DNA from 3 places in the Acidihalobacter yilgarnensis genome. Region 3 is predicted to be linked to each of the others. Evidence: predicted binding sites of a transcription regulator. Region 3 holds the regulator's gene; each other region holds the start of a gene.
What was found. Region 3 encodes sigma-54, which starts transcription at its own class of promoters, with help from an activator protein. Its sites were predicted from a motif close to TGGCANGNTNCNTGCTT; they were not measured.
Positions count from the first base shown of each region.

Region 1: the regulator sigma-54 is predicted to act here: its motif matches at 2,647-2,663, upstream of BI364_RS15605 (urease accessory protein UreD).
Region 2: the regulator sigma-54 is predicted to act here: its motif matches at 3,164-3,180, upstream of BI364_RS11305 (flagellar basal body-associated FliL family protein).

Region 1 covers NZ_CP017415.1:3,235,659-3,240,712, reverse strand. Annotated here, with positions in the region: gene speA (biosynthetic arginine decarboxylase) at 1-1,537, shown strand, start outside; gene BI364_RS15615 (hypothetical protein) at 1,560-2,312, shown strand; gene BI364_RS15610 (YcgL domain-containing protein) at 2,309-2,554, shown strand; gene BI364_RS15605 (urease accessory protein UreD) at 2,739-3,599, shown strand; gene ureA (urease subunit gamma) at 3,640-3,942, shown strand; gene cynS (cyanase) at 3,968-4,417, shown strand; gene BI364_RS15590 (urease subunit beta) at 4,425-4,736, shown strand; partial or broken gene ureC (urease subunit alpha) at 4,733-5,054, shown strand, end outside.
Region 2 covers NZ_CP017415.1:2,356,371-2,361,424, reverse strand. Annotated here, with positions in the region: gene BI364_RS11315 (methyl-accepting chemotaxis protein) at 1-1,203, shown strand, start outside; gene BI364_RS11310 (methyl-accepting chemotaxis protein) at 1,355-3,019, shown strand; gene BI364_RS11305 (flagellar basal body-associated FliL family protein) at 3,257-3,757, shown strand; gene fliM (flagellar motor switch protein FliM) at 3,767-4,744, shown strand; gene fliN (flagellar motor switch protein FliN) at 4,761-5,054, shown strand, end outside.
Region 3 covers NZ_CP017415.1:3,045,371-3,050,424, reverse strand. Annotated here, with positions in the region: gene hprK (HPr(Ser) kinase/phosphatase) at 1-152, opposite strand, end outside; gene BI364_RS14750 (PTS sugar transporter subunit IIA) at 161-625, opposite strand; gene hpf (ribosome hibernation-promoting factor, HPF/YfiA family) at 649-969, opposite strand; gene BI364_RS14740 (RNA polymerase factor sigma-54) at 1,206-2,666, opposite strand; gene lptB (LPS export ABC transporter ATP-binding protein) at 2,740-3,465, opposite strand; gene lptA (lipopolysaccharide transport periplasmic protein LptA) at 3,462-4,034, opposite strand; gene lptC (LPS export ABC transporter periplasmic protein LptC) at 4,003-4,572, opposite strand; gene kdsC (3-deoxy-manno-octulosonate-8-phosphatase KdsC) at 4,569-5,054, opposite strand, start outside.

The DNA of each region.
Region 1 (5,054 bases), 190 kb from region 3:
CGAGCGTGTGGGATTGGAGGCTGGCAGTAAACCGGAGCTGATGGCGGTGCTCGCCCTCGCACGTCCGGGCGGAGTAATCGTCTGCAATGGCTACAAGGACCGCGAATACATGCGGCTGGCGTTGCTTGGGCGCCGCCTCGGTCATCGCCCCTACATCGTCATCGAGAAACCCTCCGAGCTGGCCCTGGTCGTCGAGGCAGCTCGTGAGCTGGGTGTGCGCCCCTTGCTCGGTCTACGCGTGCGTCTGTCCTCCGTCGGTAGCGGCAACTGGCAGAACACGGGTGGTGAAAAGGGTAAGTTCGGCCTCTCGGCCTCGCAGGCGCTGCGCCTGATCGAACGGCTGCGTGAGGCGTCGATGCTCGATTGCCTGGAATTGCTGCATTTCCACATGGGGTCGCAGCTGGCGAATATCCGCGACATTCAGCGTGGTGTACGCGAGGCCGCGCGCTATTACGCCGAGCTGCGTCGCCTGGGCGCGCCATTGCGCATCGCGGATGTCGGCGGCGGACTGGGCGTGGACTACGAGGGCTCGCGCTCGCGCAATTATTGCTCGATGAATTACAGCGTCCAGGAATATGCCGCCAACATCGTGCGCACCCTGCACGAAGTCTGTCGCGACGAGGACATGCCGCCGCCGGATATCTTCACCGAGGCGGGACGAGCCATGACGGCGCATCACGCGGTGCTTGTGACCGAGGTGATCGACGTGGAGTCGGCCGGCGAACCGGAGCTTGGCGGGGCGCCGGGTGAGGACGAACCGGTGATTCTGCAAGACCTTTGGCGCTTGGCGGAAGCTGCCGGCACGCAGCCGGCGGGCGAAATTTACCACGACGCGGCCTACTGGCTGAGCGAAGCACAAGGCATGTACACGCATGGCGTGCTCGATCTGGCTCAACGCGCCCGTGCCGAGGAGCTATACGTGATCATCTGTCAGCGGTTGTCGGCAGGGCTGGACGGGCAATCCAAGGTTGAGCGCGACATGCTGGAGGATCTGCGTGAACGCCTCGCGGACAAGGTTTTCTGCAACTTCTCGGTATTCCAGTCAATTCCGGACGTGTGGGCCATCGATCAGATATTTCCGATCATGCCACTGCACCGGCTCGACCAGCGACCGACGCGCCGCGGCGTGCTGCAGGATCTGACTTGCGATTCCGATGGCCACGTCGAGCGCTATGTGGTCGGTGCTGACCTCGAGACCAGCCTGCCGCTGCATGCCTGGCGGCGCGGCGAGCGTTATCTACTGGGCATTTTCCTGGTGGGGGCCTACCAGGAAATTCTCGGCGATCTGCATAATCTCTTCGGCGACACCGATGCGATCAATGTCGATCTCGACCCGGAAGGTGGTTACCGACTGGCGCCTGTCGAGGCGGGCGATGCGATCTCGGAATTGCTAAGCTACGTGCATTTCGACCCCGAGGAACTGCTGGCTGCCTATCGCCGCAAGGTGGAAGCTGCCGGGCTACCCTCGGAGGAGGCCGCGCGCGTACTGGCCGAACTTGAGACCGGGTTGAGCGGATACACCTATCTGGAAGACTGACGGGTATCCGTCGGGGAGGGGCATGACGCAGTCGGTGATCTGGTTGTTCGTGGCATCGCTGGCGTTGCTGATCATAGGCAGCCTTGCGCTGATCCGTTGCGCCTTTCGCGAGGCATTGTTGTGGGGACTGTTCGCCTTGCTGCTGCCGCCGGTATTGCTGTGGTATGCGATGACGCGCTGGCGGCAGACCCAATACAGTGTCTACACCATTGCGGCCAGCCTGCTGCTGATGACCGCGTCGCTCTATGGCGGCGCTGCCGCGCCGGTAGCCGACTACCTTCAGCAATCCTCACTGGCGCCGGTGCTGACCGTCTACGGCTGGAATGGGCGCATTACCTTGCCGTTTACCACCGATCGGGATATCCCGGTGCCCAATGCCGCCGAGGTGGAAGCGCTGCGCGCAGAGGAGACGAGCGCACGGCGACGCGCACCGGCCGCAACCACCGTCACGGAAAAGTCCGTTTCGACGCCTGCGCCAACACCTGTGTTGCGTTATCAGGCCGCTGCATTCGATGTGCTTGCGCATTACACTGGCAGGCAGATACGAGTGCATGTCATGGGCGGTGGCGTGATCGAAGGCGTGCTGGTGGCGGTGGGCGGGGATGGCATCACGGTCGATGCCGCCCAATCCACGGGGACCGTGGGCTACGCACTGACCTGGAGTCGGCTGGCGAGGGTGGAGGTGTATGCGCCTGTCGGCAGCGTGCGGGCGCCAACACGGTCCGTAACGACGGTCGATCTTCCCGCCACGACCACTGGAGCTGCGTCGCCATGATTTGTTACGTGTACCGGAGTCGCCGCCGCGCGGACGCTTACCTTTACCTGCCTTGCCAGGACGATTTCTCAGCGGTGCCCGATGCGCTGATGCAGATGTTCGGTATGGCCGAGTTCGCCCTGGAGTTCGAATTGACCCCGGTACGTCGACTGGCTCAGGCGGATGCGGAGCAGGTACTGGGCAATTTGCGCGAACAGGGTTTTCATCTGCAAATGCCGCCCGCCAACGACCGACCATTCTAACGCGTGCCTTGGGTTTGTGCCGCCAGTCCCCTAGCGCACTATTTTTGTGCGAGCGGCGTCGGGCTTCCTGTGTTGCCTGCACATATACAGGGTGGCATGCACCTTGCTGGATACCCTTCCATCAGCAGACATTGTTCGGGAGTCAGGGTGTGACCCAACGGAAACGGCGGCGGAGGCGCGGCGTATGACGGCCGCCGCCGAGATGCTGGCCGAGGATGGCATCGCGGGCGAAGGCTGGAAGGCGAGCCTGACGCTCGCCTTCGGCCAGCGCGACGGTCGCAGTTATGTGCGGCACCGGCAACACGTCGGTCCGTTGCTGATTCAACGCCCTTTCCATCCCGAGGGCGACGTCTGCCATGCCTATCTGCTGCATCCGCCTGCGGGGGTGGTCGGTGGCGACCGCCTGCGGGTCGAGGTACAGATTGACCCTGGTGCGCATGCGTTGTTGACGACGCCATCCGCCGGCAAATTTTATTCGAGCCCGCGGGCGCACGCACGTTTGACGCAGCATTTACGGGTGGCAGCCGGTGGCGTGCTTGAATGGTTGCCGCAGGAGACGATCGTTTTCGAAGACGCTAGGGCCGAGTTGTCCACCTACGTCGAACTGACGGGGGGCGCGCGGTATCTGGGGTGGGAGATCGTCTGCCTCGGTCGTCCCGCGGCGGGCACCGGCTTTGGACGGGGGTATTGGCGTCAGCGGCTGGAGGTGAGCCGCGACGGCCGGCCGCTACTGATCGAGCGCTTGGCGCTGGATACCGGCGATCCTCTGCTCGCCGCGGTCTGGGGCCTGCAGGGATATGCAGTGAGCGCCACATTATTATGTACCGTGCCCGAGTGCTTCAAGATGGATGCCCTGTTCGAAGCTGGGTTAGGCGAGCCGCTGATTGGACGTGGCGGCGTCACGGTGGTGGATGGCTTGTTGGTGGCGCGTTGTCTCGGTGGCGAGGCTGCGGATGCGCGGGCTTGGTTCGAAGCGTTGTGGGCATGGCTGCGTCCGAGAGTCTTCGACCGCCCAGCCTGCCCGCCGCGTATTTGGCGTACTTGAACGGATCGGCGGCCGGAACGGAATCACCCAGGAGATTTAAGTGGAATTACTGCCCAAGGAAAAGGACAAGTTGTTACTGTTCACAGCGGCTCTACTGGCGGAGCGGCGCAAGGCGCGCGGTCTCAAGCTCAACTACCCGGAGGCGGTCGCCTACATCAGCGCCGCGATCCTGGAGGGTGCCCGCGACGGCCGGACCGTCGCCGAGCTGATGGATTACGGGACCACCATACTGGGTCGCGACGATGTTATGGAGGGTATCCCGGAAATGATCCCCGAGGTCCAGGTGGAGGCCACGTTCCCCGACGGCACCAAGTTGGTCACCGTGCATCACCCGATCCCCTGACGGGGCAACACGTTAGCCCAGGAGCATTCGCATGTATCGAGAAGAAGTCACCGAGGCCGTGCTTGAGGCCAAACGCGCCAAGGGCTTGACCTGGGCCGCGCTCGCCAAGGTTGTAGGCCGTCATCCCGTATGGACCACCTCCGCGCTGTTGGGGCAGCAGTCGATGAGCGAAGACGAGGCCACCGCCGCGGTCGCCTTGCTCGGACTCGATCCGGCCTACGTTGCACCGCTGACCGAGTCTCCGCTCAAGGGCTCGCTGGACAGCGACGTACCCACTGACCCGCTGATCTATCGCCTGCACGAAATCACCCAGGTCTACGGCAGCACCATCAAGGCGCTGATCCATGAGGAATTCGGTGACGGCATCATGAGTGCTATCGATTTCGAGCTGGATATCGAGCGGGTATCCGATCCCAAGGGCGACCGCGTGAAGATTACCTACAACGGCAAATTCCTGCCTTATCGCAAATGGTGAGCCGCCGATGATTCCCGGAGAGCTGCTGCCCGCCGAAGGCGAGATCGAGATCAACACCGGTCGCGAGACGCTCACTGTGCGCGTGGCCAATACTGGCGACCGCCCGATTCAGGTCGGCTCGCATTACCATTTCTACGAGACCAACGCCGCGCTGGACTTCGATCGGGAGGCCGCGCGTGGCTTCCGGCTGAACATTCCGGCCGGCACCGCCGTGCGCTTCGAGCCCGGGCAGACGCGCGAAGTTGAGCTGGTCGCGCTGGCCGGTACGCGCACGGTCTACGGTTTCAACGGACGCATCATGGGAGCACTGGACGCATGAGCCGCACGATCGACCGCCGCGCCTATGCGGAGATGTACGGGCCCACCGTGGGCGACCGTGTGCGCCTCGGCGACACCGCACTGGTGATCGAGGTGGAGGAGGACCGTACGATCTACGGCGAGGAAGTCAAATTCGGTGGCGGCAAGGTCATCCGCGACGGTATGGGCCAAAGTCAGCGTCTCGCCGCTGAGGTCGCCGATACGGTCATCACCAACGCCCTGATCCTCGACTGGTGGGGTGTGGTCAAGGCTGACATCGGTCTCAAGGCCGGCCGCATCATGAGTATCGGCAAGGCCGGCAATCCGGACATCCAGCCGG
Region 2 (5,054 bases), 690 kb from region 3:
CTGCTGACGCAGCAGGCTCAACCGCAGTGGTTCCAGATACGGGTCACTCTCGACAAGCTGAGCGGCCAGATCGGCAAGATCCAGGATGTGGACCGCAAACGGGTGAGCCGCTCTCTGGGTGAATCCGCTTTCTGGAGTACCTTGCTGCTGATTTTGGCGGTATTGGTGGGAGGAGGATTGACGGGTTTGGCGATTTTCACGATGGTCAGGCGTCTGAGTGGTGCGATCCGGGTGATGGATGACATTGCCGAAGGCGAGGGCGATCTGACGCGGCGGATGCCGGATCATGGGCGCGACGAGCTGGACCATTTGGGGCGTTCGTTTAACCGCTTCGTAGAGCGGATTCAGCAGGTCGTGATGCAGGTGTCGGGATCGACGGCGCAGCTGGCGGCGGCGGCGGAAGAATTGTCGGCGACGAGCGAAGAGAGCAGCGAGCAGGTACGGCGCCAGCAGTCGGAGACGGATCAAGTGGCGACGGCGATGCACGAGATGTCGACGACGGTGCAGGAAGTGGCGCGCAACGCGAGCGACGCGGCGCAGGCGGCGCAGCACGCGGATGGCGAGGCGCGGCAGGGCCGGCAGGTGGTGGGTGAAGCGGTCAAGGCGATCGACACGCTGGCGAGTGAGGTTGAGCGGGTAGCGCAGGCGATTCAGAAGCTGGAGGGTGACAGCGCGCAGATTGGCCGGGTGTTGGAGGTGATCAGCGGGATTTCGGAGCAAACGAACCTGCTGGCATTGAATGCGGCGATCGAGGCGGCGCGTGCGGGCGAGCAGGGTCGTGGTTTTGCCGTGGTTGCGGACGAGGTGCGCACATTGGCCAAGCGGACGCAGGACTCGACGGAGGAAATCCGGGGGATGATCGAACAGCTGCAGAACGGAGCGAAGGCAGCGGTATCGGCGATGGATACGGGGCGTGAGCGCGCGAGCAAGAGCGTGGAGAAGGCGCGGGAAGCGGATGGTTCGCTGCGTACGATCACGGAGGCGGTGACGCGGATCAACGACATGAACGCGCTGATTGCGAGCGCGGCGGAGGAGCAGTCGTCGGTGGCGGAGGAGATTAACCGCAACATCAGCAACATCAGTCAGGTGACGGAGCAGACGCTGACGGGGTCGCAGCAGACGGCCTCGGCAAGCGAGGAGTTGGCACGTCTGTCGGCTGGTTTGCAGGCCCTCGTCTCGCAATTCAAGATCCACGCGGCGTAGGAATCGTCACGCCGCGGCATTGATTACCCTGATAAGGTCGATATTTGAGCGCAACCGTGTCCGCCCGGACACGGTTGCGCGTTCATTTGGGGGCCACTGTGCGTATGGATTATCCCGGATTAACGTAGACATAAGAAACGACGAGGAGCGAATGTCCTCTCAAAAGCAATACGGTAAATCAGGTTTTTGGGCTTGGATGGGCACCATTCAAGGACGCCTCTATCTCATGGGCATTGCCTTCGTGCTGTTGCTGATCGCGACCACGGTATTTAGTCTTTGGGATGCCGATCATCGCCTGATGACGGAGCGCGAAGGGCAAGTTCAGCGTGAGGTACAGACCGCAGCCAGCCTGGTGCAGGGATTTGTTAAACGCGCGGAGGCGGGCAAATTGACCGAGGCCCAGGCCAAGGCCGCCGCAATGGAGGCGGTGGCCAGCCTGCGCTACGGCAAGTACGGCTACTTTTGGATTAACGACATGCAGCCGCGCATGGTGATGCACCCGTTTAAGCCGGCGTTGGATGGCCGTGATCTGAGCGATTTCAAGGACGCTCACGGCAAGCCGATCTACGACGATATCGTCAATCTCGTTCAGCGCCAGGGCAGCGGATATATCTGGTACGTTTGGCCATTGCCGGGCCAGACCGAACCGGTGGATAAGGTGGCTTATGTGGCCGCCGTGCCGGCCTGGGGTTGGGTGATCGGTTCAGGTTTATACATGGTGGATTTGGAGCGAGCCTTCCATGCGCAGATGCTCCAGTATGGGTTGGTCGCCATCGTGGCCTTGGTGATCGGTCTGCTACTCGTGACATGGCTGGGTCGTTCGGTGACTCGTCCGTTGGGTATGGTGACGCAGCGTTTGGGTGAAATTGCCAAGGGAGAAGGGGATTTGACTCAACGTCTCGATGAGAATCGGGGCGACGAAGTCGGTACCTTGGCGGTCGCCTTCAACCGCTTCGTCGATCGCATTCAACACCTGATCAAGCAGGTGTCCGGTTCGACCTCGCAACTGGCAGCGGCAGCAGAGGAATTGTCGGCAACCAGTGAGGAAACCAGTCGTCACGTTCGCCGCCAGCAGTCGGAGACTGATCAGGTGGCGGCCGCCATGAACCAAATGTCGGCGACCGTGATGGAGGTCGCGAAACACGCCAACGAGGCCGCTCAGGCCGCCAGGATCGCTGATGGGGAGGCTCAGCAGGGACGTCAAGTCGTGGGCAAGGCCGTGAGTGCCATCGATGCGTTGGCCGCAGAGGTCGAGCAGGCGGCGCAAGTGATCCAAGGCGTTGAGGGAGACAGTGCTCAAATAGGTCAGGTGCTGGCCGTGATCAGTGGGATATCGGAGCAGACGAATCTATTGGCACTGAACGCGGCGATCGAGGCAGCACGGGCTGGCGAGCAAGGTCGAGGTTTCGCCGTGGTGGCGGATGAGGTGCGTACGTTGGCCAAGCGCACGCAGGATTCGACGGAGGAAATTCGCGCCATGATCGAGCGCCTGCAGGGGGGCACCAAAAATGCGGTACGGGTAATGGAGGCCGGACGAGACCGTGCGCGCGCAAGCGTCGAGCAGGCCCGGGCGGCGGATGAGTCGCTGGGGGCGATCACGCGATCAGTGGCTCGAATCAACGATATGAACGCGTTGATCGCGAGTGCGGCCGAGGAGCAATCTTCGGTGAGCGATGAAATAGACCGCAATATCAGCAACATCAGCCAGGCGACGCAGCAGACGGCGACGGGGTCTCAGCAGACTGCCGTAGCCAGTGAAGAGCTGGCGAGGCTGGCCGCTCAGCTGCAATCCTTGGTGGGACAGTTTAGGGTTTAGATCGGGTCGTTCGGATTGTCCGCGCTCACGACCCTCATAGCCTAGTAGGTAGCGTGGGTGCGGTCTGCCGGTATTTTGGCGCCCACCATCGTCAATGTGACGATTGTATTTTTATCTGTTTGATTATTATTGTTATTTTTATTGTGGCTCGGAGTTTGCTTGTGCTTGTTGGCAAGCGCTGCGGATCCCGGGCACTTTCCCATACATTCAAGGCCAATCGAACCAGGAGATTTGAAGATGGCAGAGGAGGCACAGCCAGCCAAGGGTGGGTCCAAGACCAAGCTTATCGTGATCATCTCGGTCATTGTTTTGCTGGTACTGGGTTTGGGGATCGGCGCCACCTTATTTTTGACCGGTGCCTTTTCGCACAAGGCCGATAAGGCGGATAAAGCCCATACGGAGGCGCCTGCACCGAAGAAACCGGCGATTTATATGTCCATCGAACCCGCACTGGTGGTCAATCTGGGACCGGATCAACCGGTGAGATTTCTGCAGATCGGGATCGACGTCATGGCGCGTGAGCAGAAGGTAATCGATGCGGTTAAGGAAAATATGCCGGCGATTCGTAATCGCCTGATCAGCTTGCTGAGTGGCCAGAAATATGCGGTTGTCAGCACGCCCGATGGCAAGGAAACGCTGCGCAAGCAGGTGCTCGCGAGTATCAACGAGGTACTCAAGGCTGCGGGTGACCAGCATTTGGTCGAGCAGGTCTATTTCACCAACTTCGTGATGCAGTGACCCCAAACCATGGCGACGAACGACGTACTGTCTCAGGAGGAAATTGACGCCCTATTGCATGGCGTCGATGACGGCGGCGTCGATACAACGCCGGATGATGGGGCAGGCGGTCAGGCACGTGAATACGACCTGGCCAGCCAGGAGCGCATCGTTCGCGGTCGGATGCCGACCCTGGAAATGATCAACGAGCGCTTTGCACGCCATTTTCGTATCAGCTTGTTCAATATGCTGCGCTTTGCGCCCGAGATCAGCGTCAAGAGCATCCGCATCCTCAAGTTCTCGGAATATCTGCGGGGACTGTTCGTACCCACCAGCCTGAATCTGACACGCATACGCCCATTGCGGGGGACGGCCTTGTTCGTGGTTGATCCGCAGTTGGTGTTCATTGTCGTTGACAACTTCTTCGGTGGGGACGGGCGCTTCCGCGCCAAGATCGAAGGACGGGACTTCACGCCGACCGAGATGCGTGTCGTCAAGATGGTGCTCGATCTCAGCTACAAGGATATGAAGGAGGCTTGGGCGCCAGTTATGCCACTGTTCTTCGAATACATGAATTCGGAGGTCAATCCACAATTCGCCAATATCGTCAGTCCCACGGAGGTTGTGGTGGTCTCGACCTTTCATGTGGAGCTAGAAGGTGGCGGCGGCGATTTGCATGTCACCATGCCGTATTCCATGGTCGAGCCGATTCGGGATGTCTTGGATGCAGGCATTCAGAGTGATCGTTCGGAGGTTGACGACCGTTGGCTGCGCGCTCTGCGCAGCGAGGTGGCGGAAGCACCGGTCGAGGTGGTCGGCCTGTTAGCTGAAACGGAACTCACTCTGCGCGATGTCCTGCGCATGAAACCGGGTGACATCATTCCTTTCGATATGCCCAAGACGGTGAGTATCCGTTCCGAGGGATTGACGGTGATGCGTGGGCGTTTTGGTACACATCAGGGCTACAACGCGGTGCAGGTGACCGAACACGTGAAACGGGAATATTAGCTGTAGGGGCCTAGTCATGAGTGCAGATACCAAAGAACCAGAGCAGGAGGAGGCTGGCGATCCGTGGGCGGAGGCGCTGGCCGAACAGGCCAATGCAACGGGCGATGCCACCGCGAAGGAAGAGGTGGAGGCGCCTGAAGCAGCGCCGAAAAAAGCGGAGCCCGATTTCGAGAAGGCTGCCTTCGGGCAGCTCGAGGATGTTACGGGCGAGATGGGCGCTCGGGATGTTGAACTCGGCGGCGATATGAATCTGGATGTGATTCTGGACGTGCCGGTAAGTATATCGATGGAAATCGGTCGTACGCACCTC
Region 3 (5,054 bases):
AGGTTGAGATGGCCTACCAGGGTGGCGCCGCCCCAGTGAGTATCGGCCGCAGACAGACGCTGCCCTCCGCTCGAACGTCCCGCCACCCAGGAAAGTTCGAGGCGTTTGCCGAGGGCTTGATAGAGGGTTTCAGCGGAGAGCGTGGCGTCCATGACGTCGCCTAGGCGGCGTGCCTGGCATCCCAGTCATTGAGCAGTCCCAGGGCGGACTCGCTGTCGTGGGCACCCCGTAGTTGTTGCACGGTGATCGGGTCGCTGAACAACTGAGCCAGTCTTGAGAGCGTGTCCAGGTGTTCGCTGGTGCACTCCTCGGGGACCACCAGGGCGAACAGAAGATCAACCGGCGCCTGGTCGGGGGCATCGAAATCGATGCCCCCGTTCAATTTGATGAAGGCGGCCTGGGTTTCCTTGAGGCCAGCCATGCGGCCGTGCGGTATCGCTACGCCATGTCCCAAGCCGGTACTGCCCAGGCGCTCGCGTGCGAGCAGGGTATCGAAGACCTCATTGGAGGAAACCTGTCCACCCTTGGCCAGGAGTTCGCTTAGTGCCTCCAGTGCCCGCTTTTTACTGTGGATGTCCGCATCGTTGAGGATGCGTTCGGTCGTGAGTAATTCGCCTATCTGCATGGTTCAGGTGTCGCCTGTGTGTTTCAGATGGCCGTGCGTTTGGTCGCTTCGGCCTTGTGATGGTCTTTGGTCTTTTCCTTGTGCTTGATCACCTGCCGGTCGAGCTTGTCGACGAGCGAGTCGATAGCGGCATACATGTCTTCGTCGACGGCATCTGCGAAGAGTTGGTTGCCGCTGAGGTTCAGACTGGCTTCGGCCTTCTGACGCAATTTCTCTACGGAAAGAATTACGTGGACATCGATCATATTGTCGAAGTGTCGTTCGAGACGCTGGAATTTGTCGCTTACGTAGTCGCGTAGTGCATCGGTCAACTCTACGTGGTGCCCAGACAGGTTGATTTGCATACGATACTCCTCGTTGAGGGCTGTGTCTTAACTGCCCATTTGGGGGCGGTGCCATCATGGCCGACGTTGCTCGCCGTCCGCGGTTCCCTGTGCGGGGCGTGGACGGCGGGTAACATCTCCCACCGCCGGGTTTCGACGCTGGCGCCCGACTGTGCTCCCTGGTCACGGCCGGAATGCGGGTGTCGGTCCGTATTGCGCCAAGTCGAAGAATTTTGTGAGATCTCCATGATTTGAGTCTAGTTGAGTCGTTTGCGATCGCTGGAGGACGGAATGTTCATGCCCTCTCGGTATTTGGCGACCGTGCGGCGCGCAACCTGTATCCCCTTCTCGCTGAGCAGATCTGCGATCTTGCTGTCCGACAAAGGTTTGTCGCCGGGTTCGGATTCGACCAGTTTGCGGATCATGGCGCGAATCGCGACTGCGGAGCATTCACCGCCATCGGCGGTACCGACGTGGCTGGAGAAGAAGTACTTGAATTCGAAGATGCCGCGGGGCGTGTACATGTATTTCTGGGTAGTGACGCGAGAGATGGTCGATTCGTGCATTTCGACCTGTTCCGCAATGTCGCGCAGGACCAGGGGCTTCATCGCCTCCTCGCCATATTCGAGAAACCCCCTCTGCTGCTCGACGATGGCAGTGGCGACACGTAGCAAGGTTTCGTTACGGCTTTGCAGGCTTTTGATGAACCAGCGCGCTTCCTGCAGCTGATTTTTCATGTAGGTGTTGTCAACGCTGCTGTCTGCGCGCCGTACCATTGATGCGTAGGTGGAATTCAAGCGTAGGCGCGGCGCAACTTCAGAGTTGAGCTCCACGCGCCAGCGCTGACCCTGTTTGCGGACCGTCACGTCGGGGACGATATATTCGGGTCGGCTATTGCTGATCTGTGCACCAGGCCGCGGATTGAGCGACTGGATCAGTGCGATGGTTTCCTGCAGGCCAGCCTCGTCCAGTTCCAGGTGGCGCATCAGTGCCTTGAGATCGTGATTCCCGAGCAGGTCGATATGGGATTGCACCAAGCGCCGCGCCTGTATCAACCACGGTATATCTTGTGGCATCTCAGAAAGTTGTATGTCGAGGCATTCCGCCAGATTGCGGGCGCCGCAACCTGGAGGATCTAGCCGTTGCACGAGATGGAGGACGGCCTCGATGTCCTCGATTTCGAGATCGGCCTGCAATTGCGCGGCGAGTGATCCACGGATGTTCTCGATATCCTCCTGAAGATAACCGTCACCGCCGATCGAGTCGATCAGGGTCATGGCGATCAGGCGATCCTGCTCGTTCATGGGTGCCAAGTGCACTTGCCAGAGCAGATGATCGATCAGCGACTCGCCATCGCCGCTTTGTGATTCGTAGGGGTCGCGGTCATCGGCTTCGGACGAGCCGGAGCCCGCTGCGGTTGGCGGCTCGTAAATATCGTCCCAGGCACTGTCGACCGGCAATTCGTCTGGGATGGTGTCTTGGGATGGGTTGTCTTCGGCGGCGCCTTCGCGAGATTCGCCGTTGATTTGCTCGCCATCCGCGCCCTCAACTCGCCCGGAATCCTCGTCGACCTCGAGCATCGGGTTGGTTTCCAGGACTTCCTGAATATGTGTCTGTAGCTCGAGTGTCGAGTACTGCAATAGGCGTATGGCCTGCTGCAGTTGAGGCGTCATCGCCAGGGATTGCCCCAGCCGGAGTTGAAGTGAAGGCTTGATCATCGCGTTTGATGTTTATCTTGAATTCGCGTTTAACGCAATGGTCATCGTCGGACTCTTGGGTATCTCGGGTTGCTTACAGGCGGAAGTCCTGACCCAGATAGACCTCGCGGGCCTTCTGGTTGTCCAGGATATCTTCCGGGGTGCCTTCGGCAAGCACATGCCCGTCGCTCAATATATAGGCGCGCTGACAGATGCCGAGGGTCTCACGTACGTTATGGTCGGTAATCAAGACGCCAATATCCCGGTCGCTCAAATGTCGCACGATGCGCTGAATATCGAGCACCGAGATGGGATCGACACCGGCAAAGGGTTCGTCTAGCAGGATGAATGCGGGCTCGGCTGCCAAGGCACGGGCAATCTCCACACGCCGTCGTTCACCACCGGAGAGGCTGAATCCGCGACTGCTGCGAATATGCCCGATCTGCAGTTCATCCAGCAGACTTTCCAGGGTTTCATTCTGTGCCTTGGGGTCGAAATTGTCACGCAGTTCGAGTACCGCGCGGATATTGTCTTCGACGCTGAGGCGGCGGAATACCGAGGCTTCCTGAGGCAGATAGCCGACGCCCATGCGCGCGCGCGCATGCATGGGGAATCGGGTGATGTCCTGATCATTGAGGCGAATATGGCCAGAATCTGGCTGGATCAGGCCCACGATGATGTAAAAGCAGGTGGTTTTACCCGCGCCGTTGGGGCCGAGCAAGCCGACGATCTCACCGCTGCCCACGTCAAGCGACACCCCGCCAAGGACGTCGCGGCCGCGATAGCGTTTGGTGAGATCCGTGACGCTGAGTACGCTCATGGCGTGGATTTCTCCGCGCCGCCTTGGCCGCCGGGGACCAAAGTTGCCTTAACGCGATTGCCGGGCGCGCCAGCGGTGACGACACCGCTCTTCGTATCGTAGACGATGCGCGCGCTGCTGAAGGTGTTGCGTTCCTGGATCAGTTTGGCCTGTCCGTCGAGGTGGATTTCCTGGTTGCCGGGCAGATACAGCATGTGCGTGGCGTGTCCCTTCACCGGTTTGCCCTTGGGCGTGACATCGCTGAAGCTGGCGGGAGCCCCATCCATCGTCAGCCGTTCGACCGGGCCCTTGGGTGGTGCAATTACGGTCAGGCGTTCACCATCAATCGTCAGCGCGTTCTGCGTCACGTGGACGTGCCCGGTGTAGATGCCTATGCCGGTTTTCTGATCGAAATGGAATCGGTCTGCGCTGATGTGAACAGGGGCGTTACGCGAAACGGGGGGCGCACACCAGGCGTTCAGGGGCAACGATAGGGCGAATGCCGCTATCAGCCAGAATCGGCGTGCCCGTGTACGTCGACCGCTGGCGGCCCGTGAATCAGTGGGATGTCGTTGGGCGTGTGTAAACACTGTGCACGTCCTTTAGGAGGTCGATGAACTGCTGCTTGAAATTTGCACTCAGGCCAATGCCTTGCGTGACATACCCAGGACCCTCGATGCGGGTGGGGGCCGGGCTCGTCGCGGTCTGTTGACGGGTATCGACCGTCACGTTACTGGAAATCACGTGAATCGTCTGTCCCTGCGTGTTCTGTCTTGTGATGAGCACACGCTCTGGCATCTGCACGATGGTGTCGCCGGGCAGCAGGATGGCGCTGGGCGAGCGTAGCGTTACCGGCGGACCGCGCTCAGGATATACCACCAACACCGGATCGGTCAGCCGGGTGAGTCGGTCCGGTAGGGTATGTGTAAGGTGTACTGCCTGCAGGCGATAGCGGCGGTGCCCGTTGCTGCGCCACTGGGTCAGTGTCACGCCCTCTGCGGCGTAGTCCGTGCCGTGTGTCAGAGGCTCCATTTTGAGCGGCGGCGGCAGCGAATGTCGCGCGAGCCAGTAACCGAGCATGAGGGTAAGGGCCAGCGCGGCGCCTGTGAGCAGGCGCTGTAGGCTCATGTGAGATAAGCCGCGATCAGGCGTTCGTATTGCCCCTGGGCCCGCATGATCAGCTCGCAGGCTTCGCGCGCGGCGCCCTGCCCGCCGGCGCGTGTGGTGACCCAGTGCGCATGTGCCAGGACCTCCGGTGCGGCGTCGGCGACCGCGATGCCGAGTCCCGCGCGTCGCATGACCGGCAAGTCGACGAGGTCGTCGCCGACGAAGGCCGCAGCCGAGGGTGGCAGCGCCAGCGTCGATAGCAGATCCTCGAAGGCCGGCAGTTTGTCGCGGCGACCCTGGATGACGTGTTCGATGTCCAGGTCGGCGGCGCGGCGACTGACCACCTGCGAGCGGCGCCCGGTGAGTATTGCCAGGGTTACGCCGCTGTCCTTGAGCATGCGCATACCGTGTCCGTCACGCGAGTTGAAGGACTTGTATTCCTGTCCGTCGTCGCCGAGAAACAGGCGGCCGTCGGTGAGCACGCCGTCGACGTCGAAAACCAT